Regions from separate parts of the Brevibacillus humidisoli genome, predicted to be linked through region 1. Evidence: predicted binding sites of a transcription regulator. Region 1 holds the regulator's gene; the other holds the start of a gene.
What was found. Region 1 encodes LexA, which represses DNA repair genes until DNA is damaged. Its sites were predicted from a motif close to CGAACATATGTTCG; they were not measured.

Region 1 (6,189 bases):
AAAAAATAGCCGCAGTGTCCGCCCAGGATCGATCATGCGCCACCCTTTCGGCACTTCTGTCTTGATCTCCCGACTGGCCCACTCCAGAAATGTGGACTGCTGGACATCCTCTACTCCCAGTTCCGGCAACACTTCGGAAATGTAATTGAGGAACAAGCGGTTGGGAGCGAACACCATAAACTTTTTGGAAGAGAGCGTGTCCTGATAGTTGTAAATCAGATAGGATAAGCGGTGCAGCGCGATTGTCGTCTTCCCGCTGCCGGCCACACCCTGAACGATAACCGGACGATCTTTTTCTGCACGGATGATCTCGTTTTGCTCTGACTGAATCGTTGCAACGATGTCCTTCAGACGGCTATCGTTGGTCTGATTCAGACTGGATGCGAGAAACTCATCAATAAACCCCTCTCCCAGGAAGTCGTCAGGGCTGCCGATCTCTTTTTGGATCGTCTCCTTCAGCGCACCATCGTATATGCCGGTAATCACACCCTGTTCGATCGCAAAATTACGCTTTAAGGTCACCTCTCCACGAACAAGCTCCTTCGGTGTACGGTAACAAGCATCTGTACTCTCACCGCTATAGAACAAGCTGGCAATCGGAGCCCGCCAATCGATCACAACGGCATCCAGGCTGGTGCTATCTACAATTCCCCGTTTACCGATGTAAACCGTGTCGTGCTCTCCTGTCTCCGCCCGACTGAAGTCGACCCGCCCAAAGTACGGCTTTTCCCGAGCGGTCTCCAAATAGACCAGTTCTTTTGCTTTCTTTTGGTTGATGATCTGCTTGACATCGTCGTCTGTGGCTTCCCGGACATCTTCCCGCAGGAGCTTGATCTCCTGATCAACCACCTGAACCGTCCGCTCCAATCGCTTCTGTTCCTCCGGGTACGCGGGATGACGAATGGTCATATGGCCCTGACTCCTTTCCCGAACGATCTTGCTGGCGTACTTCCTACTTTTATAACAATTGACGTCCCAGCCACCAACCACACGAGACTGCCAATAAACCAGAACCTACGCTAGTCAGTATGTAGAGGCCCGCTCGCCAGGGCATCCCCTGCAAAAAGTACGATACCGTCTCCAGTGAAAAGGTAGAAAAGGTCGTGAACCCGCCCATCACACCGGTCGCAAGCAGCAGATACAGTTCTGGCGAGAGCCATCCTTTTTCCTTTCCCCATACGTAAACCAACCCAATCAGAAACGAACCGATCAGATTGGCCAGCCATGTTCCCAGCGGCCAACCTGGCTGATTGGCCCACAGTCCGATCAGGTAGCGCAGCACAGAACCAATCGCTCCCCCTACTGCCACCGCCAACAGAGCCATTTTCTCCACCCCTCTCGTATCATCGGTGCACCCGGCCGGTTAGCTCCTGCCGCGCTTACTGTCTTTTCCAGTCTACCGCAGCCAGGTCTCCGTTGCCAAGCACAGCGAAAAAACCCGCAAATCACTGCGGGCTTGATGATTGCTATTCTCTTTCTGCTGCTTAGTGTTTGCGCCGCTGGTCGCCCTCTTCCACATCTTCGACAAACCGGATGGAGTCCAGACTGGCCTTTAACGATGTGCGAACAGAATCGATGTACTTCCGGCGCAATGTTTGCTGTTCCTGCTTCTCCTCATCCGTCAATCCCTGCTGCTTTGATTTTTTAGCCAGTTCGTTAATTCGCCGGATTTCTGCGTCTGTAACCATTGTCTCCCCTCCCATCCCCAAGCATTGTCCCGTCATTATATCACAGAAACAGAATCGCATCGACCTGTAGATGGGAGAAGGCTAGCAGGCTAGCAACACCGTTACCTATCAAGCGGAATGATCAGATTCTGACCGGGATAGATAACAAACCCAGGCAAATCGTTGCTCGTCTTGATTGCGTCAATCAACTCATACAGATCGATACCCGCCTCTTCCTGATATTTTACGGCCAACTCCCACACGCTGTCACCCGGCTGAACGGTTACCAGCTTGTGCGAAGAATAGCCTTGTTCTTCCTCAGCGGCTGCAAAGACGAACCCTGTGAGCAAAGAAAAGAAAAGAGAACATGCTAGCAAAATCAACAGAGCCTGACCGCGCGTAATGCCGATTCTCCCCTTATGTCGGCCGCTTCTATATCTGGAGTGAACGTGATTCATACGTATCATACACCTCAACTTCTCCTAAAATGGACGAACATTCGTTTTCCAAACGTTTGTTCCTGTTGGTGTTATTGTACATGCGAACATATGTTCATGTCAACAAAAAAATCGAACTTATGTTTGTCGAACGCAAGATCCCATGGTATAATGTAGAAAAATATTGGATCGAGAGTAGAGGTGTAAGCATGACCAAGCTTTCCAGCCGGCAACAGGCAATCATGGATTTTATTCGGAAAGAGGTAAAGGACAAGGGCTACCCTCCGTCTGTACGAGAGATCGGTGAAGCCGTCGGATTAGCATCCAGCTCCACGGTTCACGGCCATCTGGCCAGATTGGAGAAAAAGGGCTTGATTCGTCGAGATCCCACCAAGCCGCGGGCAATCGAACTACTTTCCGAGGATAACCGCTATCAGCCCGATTTTGAAATGTCGGTCGTTCGCATTCCGGTAGTAGGAAAAGTTACCGCAGGACAGCCGATTACGGCCGTCGAACATGTGGAAGATTATTTTCCACTTCCAGAGAATCTCGTCTCGACAGATAATGTCTTTATGTTGCGGGTATCAGGGGACAGTATGATCGAAGCCGGCATCCTGGACGGCGATTATGTGATCGTTCGCCAGCAAAATGTGGCTAACAACGGGGACATTGTCGTAGCGATGACAGAGGAAGATGAAGCGACCGTGAAGCGGTTTTTCAAAGAAAAAACGCACGTTCGCCTTCAGCCGGAGAATGCTGCTTTGGAACCGATTATCCTGCAATCTGTCACCATCTTGGGAAAAGTGATTGGCGTCTATCGTCTGGTTCACTAGAGAAGCCCATCGGACAAGCTTCCCTTCCGCATTGAAAAAGTTGGACGCGTGACATATGTTCTACCTTTAATTGTATGAATGAAAAAACAAGCTGACACATCTGCATCCTGCAGTGTCAGCTTGTTTCTTTTTCCAGATTCCCTCCAGCACGATGGTGGTTGCCCGCTCTCTCTTCCCTGCCAAGTTCATGCTTGATGTGCAGATACTGTTCGATCTCCCGCAGCAGATAAAACAGAGAAGCTCGAGTTTCAAACTCTTCTCTCGTCTTGGGAAGCGGGGATTGCTGCAGTTCCTTGCGCATCTCGTTCAGCTTGTCCAAAAAGAGATAAGCGGTGTTTCCAGGGTGGATCGACTGGCTCAAGTGATCCAGAAAGTCAGCAATCTGCCCTCCCTGAGGCACCTGCTGATCGAGTGAAGAGACGATGGGCAGCATCCGCTCCAGCAACTCAAACTGTTTTGCCCGCATCGTGAAATACTGGTAGTATTCATCCTCCGGCTTGATCAGACGATTCTCCACGTCCTGTACCGACAAACGGATCGCCTGTTCCAGCAGCTGTACCGTTTCCAGCATCTCTCGACCATCCCAGTCGCTGCTGCCGTTGCGCAGATAATAGCAGAATTCCCGCAGCACGGTGGCAAAATTGCGCTCCACCTGTTGCTGCAGTCGCTGCAATTCCTTTTCTGCACTAGGCATGTGCAGGTTCATCAGCAGCGCTACGCCGATCCCGATTGAAAGCAGTGCCAATTCGTTGGCGATAATCGCTAGGTCGACCCGTTCCAACGAATAGATGTGCAGCAGCACGACGGCACTGGTGACAAAACCTTCGTTCACTTTCAGACGAACGATCAGCGGGATGAAGACAAGCAGCAAAAGTCCGAACGTATAAGGGTGATAGCCCAGCCCCTCAAAAAAGAGAACCCCGATCACCAATCCCAACAAACAGGCAAACAGACGGTGAATCGCCGTGACGATCGACTTTTTCCTTGTCACCTGCACACACAATATGGTGATAATTCCTGCGGCTGCGTAAAACGTCAATCCTGCTTGCTGAGCAATAAAAATGGACAATGCCGTCCCGACTGCCGTCTTGATCGTTCTGTATCCTATCTTCAACGAGCTTCCTTCCTTTTTGCGATGATCAGTTTACACCATGACGGTGTCGAGACACGCCGCTTGGCTCCACCTATTGTCATTTTCTCCGACTATCCACCAGGTTTCAAGCCTGAACTGATCCAGTCACATCGTCCCTCTTCTGCGATGTGAAGAAGCGGGTGACAACGGGCACCCTGCTATCTCAACTTGTTCGTCTGTGGCGTCAGAGACAGAATTGATCTTGATCGTCGGTCATCATCGGCCAAAACACTACAATGCCAGGAAAAACCAAGCGATCATCGCAAGCTGAATCGCGATTTTGACTACGGTACTGCCGAGAAAAGCAATCAGTGTCCCCACCGCCACTTTCAGCGCGCTGTCCAGTTTCTTTTTCTCCAGTCCGATCTCGACTGCCAGAACGAGCAAAAACGGCAGAATCAGCATCCCGAACGGCGGAAAAACGAGCAGACCAAGCAGCAGACCCACAACGGCGGCGAATGAAGACCACTTCGAACCACCGTACTTCTTTACAAAATACAGGTTGGTCAGCAGATCTGCGCCAAACAGCATGATACTTAGCACGACCATCCCCCACCAAAAGGAAGCAGGCAGGCCCATGCCTGGGTCGGCGACGAAAAAGTGATAAAGCAAAAACCCGGCCCACAAAAACACGGTGTCCGGCAGAACTGGCAGAAAGATACCGGCAATGCTAAGAACGAAGAGAGCGACGATTACGATCCACAAAAAAATCTCCATCTGGCTTCCTCCTCGGAAAAACATTCGATCCGTTACGTGTAAGTGTGGTACTCTCTTATCTTACGTAAACCAAGTGGGGAAAGTTTCATCCTACGAAGATTCTTCCCCCTGTCGCACGGGATCATCTTGTCGTTTTTCTGCGGCGAACCATCGTGATAAAGCACAAGACGGCACCAAGATCTGCGACAGCAATCACGACCCCCATCGGGATGGCCGTATCGCTTCCCCCTAGGCCCACTAGTGGAGCCGCGAGTCCACCAGCAATGAACGACATCAGCCCCAGCAGCGCCGATGCACTGCCTGCCGACTGCCCCTGATTCTGCATCGCCAGCGAAAACGTAGTGGTGCTGACAATCCCTACACTGGATACGACCAAAAACAGCGGCGGCAGAATCGTATACAGCCCACCTCCCGACAAAATCATGATCAGCAGCCCGGTAGCACCCAGCGCCGCAATGACAAGACCGCTGATGAGCAGTTTGGTCTCATCCACTCGACCCGCCAACCTACCCGTCAACTGGCTGGCGATAATGATGCCAAGTCCATTGATCGCAAAGAACAAACTATACAGTTGGGGCGATGCTCCGAAGAGATTTTGAATGACGAATGGCGAACCGGATATATAGGCAAACATCGCCGCGATGACCAGTCCCTGTGAGCACGCATACCCCATGAACACCCGGTCTCGCAGCAGGCTGCGGAAGGTGTTCAGCGTGTTCTTGATTCCCCCTTTTGAGCGTCGTTCGACTGGCAGAGTCTCCGGCAGACCGAACAGTACAGCCAGCAGCATCACCATCCCCCAGACGCTGAGAATCACGAACACGCCCGGCCAAGACGTTATCTGCATCAATTGCCCGCCTGCAATAGGAGCAAGAATGGGTGCAGCTCCATTGACCAGCATCAGTAATGAAAAAAACTTCGTCAACTCGGATCCGGAATACAAATCTCGCACGATGGCCCTAGAAATCACAATTCCTGCCGCCCCGGCAAGCCCCTGAACAAACCGTAGCGCAATCAATCCCCAGATAGAAGGACTAAATGCGCAAAGCAGCGAGACGGCAGCGTAAACCGCTAGTCCAATCAGCAGCGGGGTACGTCGTCCCCGCACATCGCTGATCGGTCCGACAAGCAGTTGACCCAGCGAGAGGCCCAGTAGGAAAAACGTCAGGCTGAGCTGTGTCAGCGATGTGCTTGTATGCAAATCTTTCGCAATAGTTGGTAAAGACGGCAAATACATATCGATCGACAAAGGGCCAAATGCCGCTAATGACCCCAAGATCACCGCCATCCACAAGCGACGCGAACGCGTCGACGACTGGACAGCCGTATCGATCCCCGCGAGGTTGCTCATGTCTCTTCATACCCTTCCTTTACAAGATGGTTTCTCCTAGTCCTTGCAGTTC
Region 2 (6,189 bases), 1.2 Mb from region 1:
CAGCACAATCACGGTATGAGCAGGGATGCCGGACGTTTCAAATGCCCGTTCCCAATCCCTCGCCTCCTGGAGGGTTCCAAACGCCCCTGCTTCCAGGCGATAAGGCCCGGAGATCTTGGGAGCCGTTCCTGTCGTATTCCCAATCTTTTCTGCTTGATTGATCGCTTGTTCGTATGTACGAAAGGAACCGCTGACTACTTGATACATGTTCCTTCCGCCGAGCGGCTGCACCTGAATAGAAGCATCCAGCTTCTGTTGGCTCAGCTGCTGCGCCACCTGCTGGGCTTCTACCAGCCGCTCCGTCTCAACTGCGATTACGCTGAACCGATCCAGACTGAATCGTGCCTGCCGGACATCGCCGACCGGCAGCAAAGCAGCACCCTTATCACCTGTCATACGGATAGCAAGACCACTGTCGCTGCCTAATGTCACAGATGGTACAACACCTCTGTATCCTGTACCTGTGTCGACAAAGAGGGCGACACGGATATTTTCTCCTGCCGCGAGTGCAGCCTGTCCCATCCAGGAAAAGGCCAGACAGACAGCGCCAGCGATCTGCACGGCTTTTTTCCCAACCGATCGTATGTTCATCCCGGTTCGTTCCTTTCTTTGTTGCGATTTCTGGTTGTTTCGACAAATACCGAGGGTTTTCCTCCTGATTAGCAAAAGTTGGGTCCATCGGCTGGGGGCAACGGTAAACAGTCCTCCTGCCACCGTAAGTGGATGGAGGACTGTTGGCAGAACCGCTTATTTGAACAAACGAAACAAATAGCTGCCCAAAGAGAGCAGGATGCTGATGATAATGCAGGTGACGATCGGGAAATAAAAGCGCACATTTTCTTTCTCTACCGCAATGTCTCCCGGCAGTCGCCCAAGCGGCAGAAATCTCCCGCCGAACTGCCAGATCAATCCAATCACAATCAGTACAACGCCCATCAGGATCAACAGTTTGGCTATTGGATTCACGTTCTCATCTCCCGACCAAAGTGTTGGTAAGCACTGGCAGTAGCGACACGCCCACGGGGAGTGCGCTGCAGAAAGCCGATCTGGAGGAGGTAGGGTTCACAGACGTCTTCGATCGTCTGCGCTTCCTCGCCAATCGTTGCCGCGATGGTGTCGAGCCCGACAGGCCCCCCGTTAAACTGATCGATAATACTGAGCAGCAGTTTGTGGTCCACGTGATCCAACCCAAGGGAATCCACCTGCAGGCGAATCAATGCCTCCTGAGCGATTTGCTCCGTAATCACGCCTTCGCCCTGTACCTGGGCGAAGTCGCGCACCCGCTTCAGCAGCCGGTTTGCCACACGAGGCGTCCCCCGGGAACGCTTCGCCACTTCCGCTGCTCCCCCTTCCTGGATGCCGATCTGCAGGATGTCCGCAGCCCGGCTGACGATAAACGCCAGCTCATCAACAGTGTAGTATTCCAAGCGGTTCACTACGCCAAAGCGGTCCCGGAGCGGTGAAGAGAGCAGTCCAGCTCGTGTAGTCGCCCCAATCAACGTAAACGGGGGCAACTCCAGGCGGACGCTGCGTGCACTGGGTCCCTTGCCTATGATGATGTCGAGCGCGAAATCCTCCATCGCCGGATACAGTACTTCTTCCACACTTCGATGAAGGCGGTGTATCTCGTCGATAAACAGCACATCACCTTCCTGCAGATTGGTCAGGATGGCTGCAAGATCGCCTGGCCGTTCAATCGCCGGGCCCGAGGTGGTGCGGATGTTGACGCCCAATTCATTGGCGATAATCTGGGAGAGAGTGGTCTTGCCCAGTCCTGGAGGTCCGTACAGAAGGACGTGATCCAGTGCTTCCCGACGCAGTTTGGCCGCTTCGATGAACACCTTTAGATTTTGTTTTACCTGCTGCTGGCCGATATACTCAGCGAGATAACGGGGACGCAGACTCCCCTCCATCCCCTCGTCTTCCCACTGCATATGTGTCGTTATCAAGCGGTCATCCATTTTTTATCCCCTCACTAACAGCGCCAATCCCTGTTTGATCAGCTGTTCCACACCAGCTCCGCCCTGAACATGATCCATCAGTGTCTGTCTGATCCGCTGCAGCTCCGCCTCAGTGTAGCCTAGTGCGCCGAGTGCGTCCAACGCTTCTCTCAGCGCATTCCCTGCCTCCTGCTGCTCACCGACAGCGCTCTCCGGCAAAAAGGATGCAGCAGCGGCTCCTTTCAGCTTGTCTTTCAAGTCGAGGATCATGCGCTGTGCGGTCTTCTTGCCGATCCCTGGAAAAGAGGTCAAGTACTGTACATTTTCTTGCTGAATCGCGCCCACAATCTGTTCTGGCTTGGCCGCTGCCAAGATCGCCAACGCCCCTTTGGGACCGAGACCGCTCACGTCAAGCAGCCGACGAAATAGGTCGCGTTCGTCACGAGCAGCAAATCCGTATAGGTGCAGCGCATCTTCTCGAACGTGCTGGTGTGTGTACAGCCGCTTTACCTGTCCCTGCTCGGAGATAAACGCATAAGGGTTGGGGCAGAATAGCCGGTAGCCAACTCCTCCCGCCGCCACTACGACATAATCGTTTTCTATGTAGTCTATGGTTCCTTCCACAAAATCAATCATCTGTCTGCACCGCCTGCCATCTGAGTATAGGTTCTGCTGTTGGCGTGGGTAATCGCCACCCCCAAAGCATCAGCTACATCATCCGGCTTGGGGATCTCCGGCAGGGAAAGCAGCAAGCGAACCATTTCCTGGATTTGCCGCTTTTCCGCTCCACCCCATCCCGTGACCGCCTGCTTCACCTGCATCGGTGTGTATTCGTAGACGGGAATCTGCGCCAATTCCGCAGCTAGTACGATCACTCCCCTGGCCTGGCCGACGACGAAAGCATTGGTCACATTGCGGTTAAAGTATAGCTTTTCTACGGCCATTTCATCCGGCTGATACTTCTGTAACAGGTGCTGAACCGATTCAAAGATCTGTCGCAATCGCAGCGGCACCGGCAGCCCTGCCTCGGTCTGAATACTGCCATATTGTACAGGACGCTGTTTGCTGCCCAACTGGTCAATCAGTCCAAATCCGACGATCGCAATCCCCGGATCCACTCCCAAGATGCGCATGATTCACTCTCCGCTCTCGTTACTGTACTCGTTTTTACTGTACCACAATTCGGATTAAAAGCGAACATGCATTTCCCTCATGCAACAAAACCGCCCCCAACCTGCCACCGCATGAATCCCCGGCGATGGCCGCGTACCCATCCAGGCAGCACCGCACAATAAGAAAACCCGACCCATCGGGTCAGGCTGTACGGCGCTCGCTAGTGTTTGTTCATTCCCAGTGCATCCGCTTCATCATGCTGCATATGCGCATAATCGTCGACAGCGGCTCGCATTTCATCCTGAATCCGGTTAATTCTCCGGTAATCCAGCTTGTTATGCCCCTGGTTTAACTGAACGTACAAGCGTTGGTGGAACTGGTCCTTGTAGCTTCCTCGCGGCATCGAAGACATGCCCAGACTCCTCCTTTACATGCGCCGTATGGCTACAGTATGACACAAACGACAGGTGGGTTATGTGCCCGCCGAACCCTATCGGATTTTAGAAGGTATCCACTTGGTCCGTCCACTGCTGAACTACGTCCAGATATAGAGCGTACAAAAACTTTTTCAGATTGAGCCTCACACGCGATTGCTCTTCATCCGTTTCGATTTCCCGCATCTTCTGTCGTACATCGGCAAAGTCAAAGTACCTGGTTGCATATTGTTCAAATATCGGATTGGTATAATCGGTTAGGCCCATGGAGGCAACGTTTAGCAGAGCCTGGGCAACGGCTCGGCGCACCCGTTGCTCAATTGCCTTGATCTCCTTCTCACTCGCCTCTGTGGACAGCCCCGGCTGCAGAACGGCTGCATACAGCTCTCGCAGCGGCGGCAAATGGTGTTCATCCAGTTTGTGCTCGTTGCTCACTAGATAATCGACGATTCGCGTGAGGTCTCGCGTACCGGCTTCACCAACGATTCCGAGGTCCGTCAGCGCTGCCCGTACCAGATCGGTGATAGACAACGCCGTTTTCTGCTGTCTGGTCGGCGTATCCTGCTCAATCCAGGCCAGCGACTTCCTGATCTGCCGGATCGAGGCTTCCAGTTGGATTCGCTCAATCACCTTGCGCAGCACGGCAACCACCTCTATCCGGTTGATCGGCTTCTGGATGTAGTATTCAACGCCATTCTGGTAGGCTTCACTGATCATTTCCTTATGCTCCACCTGCGAAAGCATCACAAGCTTGCCTTGGTACCCCAACTCCTTGAGGCGTCGGATAGTCTCGATACCATCCTGCTCAGGCATCAACAGATCGATCACGAGAACGTCTGGATGATGCCGCAAGACCTGGGTTTCCGCCCCGTTACCGTCCTCGGCTTCACCGACAACCGTACCCAGATCGTTATCCTCAATCAACGTGCTCAACATCCGCCTGGCCGCCAGATCGTCATCCATTACGAAAAATGTTGTCATGCCTCCCCTCCTCTCCCTCATTCACTTTTTATAAGGAGCTTCCGGGAACAATGATGCGGAACATCGCCCCTCCCATCTTGCTCTCGCCCACTTCGATCTTGCCGGAAATCTCCCGCAGTGTTGACTTCACGTGCGCCAGACCAATCCCTGTCGACGCATTGCCGGCCTGATCGTACTTTGTGGTGTAGCCTGGTTGAAAGATGAGCTCCCAGTCACGTTTCTCGATCCCCGGTCCATTGTCGCTAATCTCAAACCAGATGTCGTCGTCATATGCGAAGATATCAATCACAATCTTGCCCTCGTCCTTAAACGCCTCGACCGCATTGGCGACTATGTTGTTCAACAGCGACAGCAGCGAGTAGAACCGATTGGTCTCCCAAGGACCTTGGATGTTCACCTGGATGTCAACCTGTTTCCCCAAGTGTTCGGCATACTTCATATTCGCCTTGCTTACCAGCTTGGCGACGTCGGCCAGGGACAATCGCTCCGCCATGTTTTCCTGCCTGATCAGTTTGGACAGGCCGGCAACAATCCGCTGCGCATCTTTTTTGACCTCGTGCACTTCCTCGGCCAGACGCAGCGCTTTCGAGGCACGTGGATCTCCCGCCAGTTGCCGGTATAGCTGATAACTGTCAGCGGTAATCTGTTCCACCTCACCCATCAGCTTTTGCAGGTACAACCGCTCTTCATACAGTTCAGAGAGGATCAAGAGCAGCTTTTCCATCCGTTTCTGCTGTTCCCGGCTGACGGCGCGAAGCTGACGGATCTCCAGCATGTTGTAGACCCCTACAACCAGGTAGCTGCGCAGCACCCCGACCAACAGCAGAATCGGCGCGTCGTCGTGCAGAGAGGTTTGACGCTGTTCAATCACCATCCGCGCCAACAGCTCCACCAGATTGGAGCCGAAATCGACCAACCCTCCAATCAACCCGAGCAGCAGCGGCGCAGAGAGAAAATGTTTATAACGAATCAAAGAGAGCACGATCACGAAAGCAATGTAGTACCAGGCTGCCGGAATATGTGTGAGATACGCTTCTTCCCACTGGGCAACTCCACTCACCACGTCCACCGTCATCCGAAACAAACTGACAAAGCATCCGACGATAACACCGACGATGGGAAGATAGCGGGGTTTGAACAACAGCAGTAAAAAAAAGAAGACAGCACTGCCCAGACTGATGCGAAAGGCACCATGAAACGGGCTCATTTTCAACTCACCGGCAATCGCCGTGGCCACCATCACGCCGAGCACGATCACGAGCCAGCGAATCATGGGTACCCCTCCCTTATGCAAACCACATTCTGTCGTACCCGGAACCATCCGCAAAGAGAAGCGGCGCTATTTTGATTGTACTCCGGGCGACAGTGTTGGGCAAGCTAACAGAGCCGGAGCTGCCATCCTCAGATCGATGAGAAAAATAAAGGAGCTTCCCGATACAGAAGCTCCAATGTGCTCAATGACCACTGCCTGTTGACGATTCAATCTGAAAATCTCCGTATGTGGACAAGATGCTGTTATACTCCGCCAAGTCGCGAACGCGGATTCCCTGCTTGAGCAGTTCCACTTCCTCTTTGGGCAGGCTCACTTCCATCCGCTCCGTATTGATCGGGTAAAAGGTTTGAATCACCTTTTGTTCGCTAGGCAGTCCGTTAAACAGCGTGAGTACGCCGTCTTCTGACAAGCCGAAATACCCATTCTCCTTGCAGGAGGGAGCGATGTC

Region 2: ruvC (crossover junction endodeoxyribonuclease RuvC) is a predicted target of LexA. The motif match lies at 3,135-3,148, and genes of this name have one in related genera.

What each region holds. Positions count from the first base shown of each region.
Region 1 covers NZ_CP087263.1:1,427,141-1,433,329, reverse strand. Annotated here, with positions in the region: gene LOK74_RS07130 (HelD family protein) at 1-909, opposite strand, end outside; gene crcB (fluoride efflux transporter CrcB) at 959-1,324, opposite strand; gene LOK74_RS07120 (DUF896 domain-containing protein) at 1,485-1,688, opposite strand; gene yneA (cell division suppressor protein YneA) at 1,790-2,134, opposite strand; gene lexA (transcriptional repressor LexA) at 2,314-2,937, shown strand; gene LOK74_RS07105 (aromatic acid exporter family protein) at 3,053-4,051, opposite strand; gene LOK74_RS07100 (DUF456 domain-containing protein) at 4,301-4,786, opposite strand; gene LOK74_RS07095 (multidrug effflux MFS transporter) at 4,908-6,137, opposite strand.
Region 2 covers NZ_CP087263.1:2,656,431-2,662,619, forward strand. Annotated here, with positions in the region: gene LOK74_RS13135 (SpoIID/LytB domain-containing protein) at 1-591, opposite strand, end outside; gene LOK74_RS13140 (DUF2905 domain-containing protein) at 748-966, opposite strand; gene ruvB (Holliday junction branch migration DNA helicase RuvB) at 963-1,961, opposite strand; gene ruvA (Holliday junction branch migration protein RuvA) at 1,965-2,576, opposite strand; gene ruvC (crossover junction endodeoxyribonuclease RuvC) at 2,573-3,073, opposite strand; gene LOK74_RS13160 (hypothetical protein) at 3,274-3,465, opposite strand; gene LOK74_RS13165 (response regulator) at 3,554-4,468, opposite strand; gene LOK74_RS13170 (sensor histidine kinase) at 4,497-5,741, opposite strand; gene LOK74_RS13175 (BofC C-terminal domain-containing protein) at 5,923-6,189, opposite strand, start outside.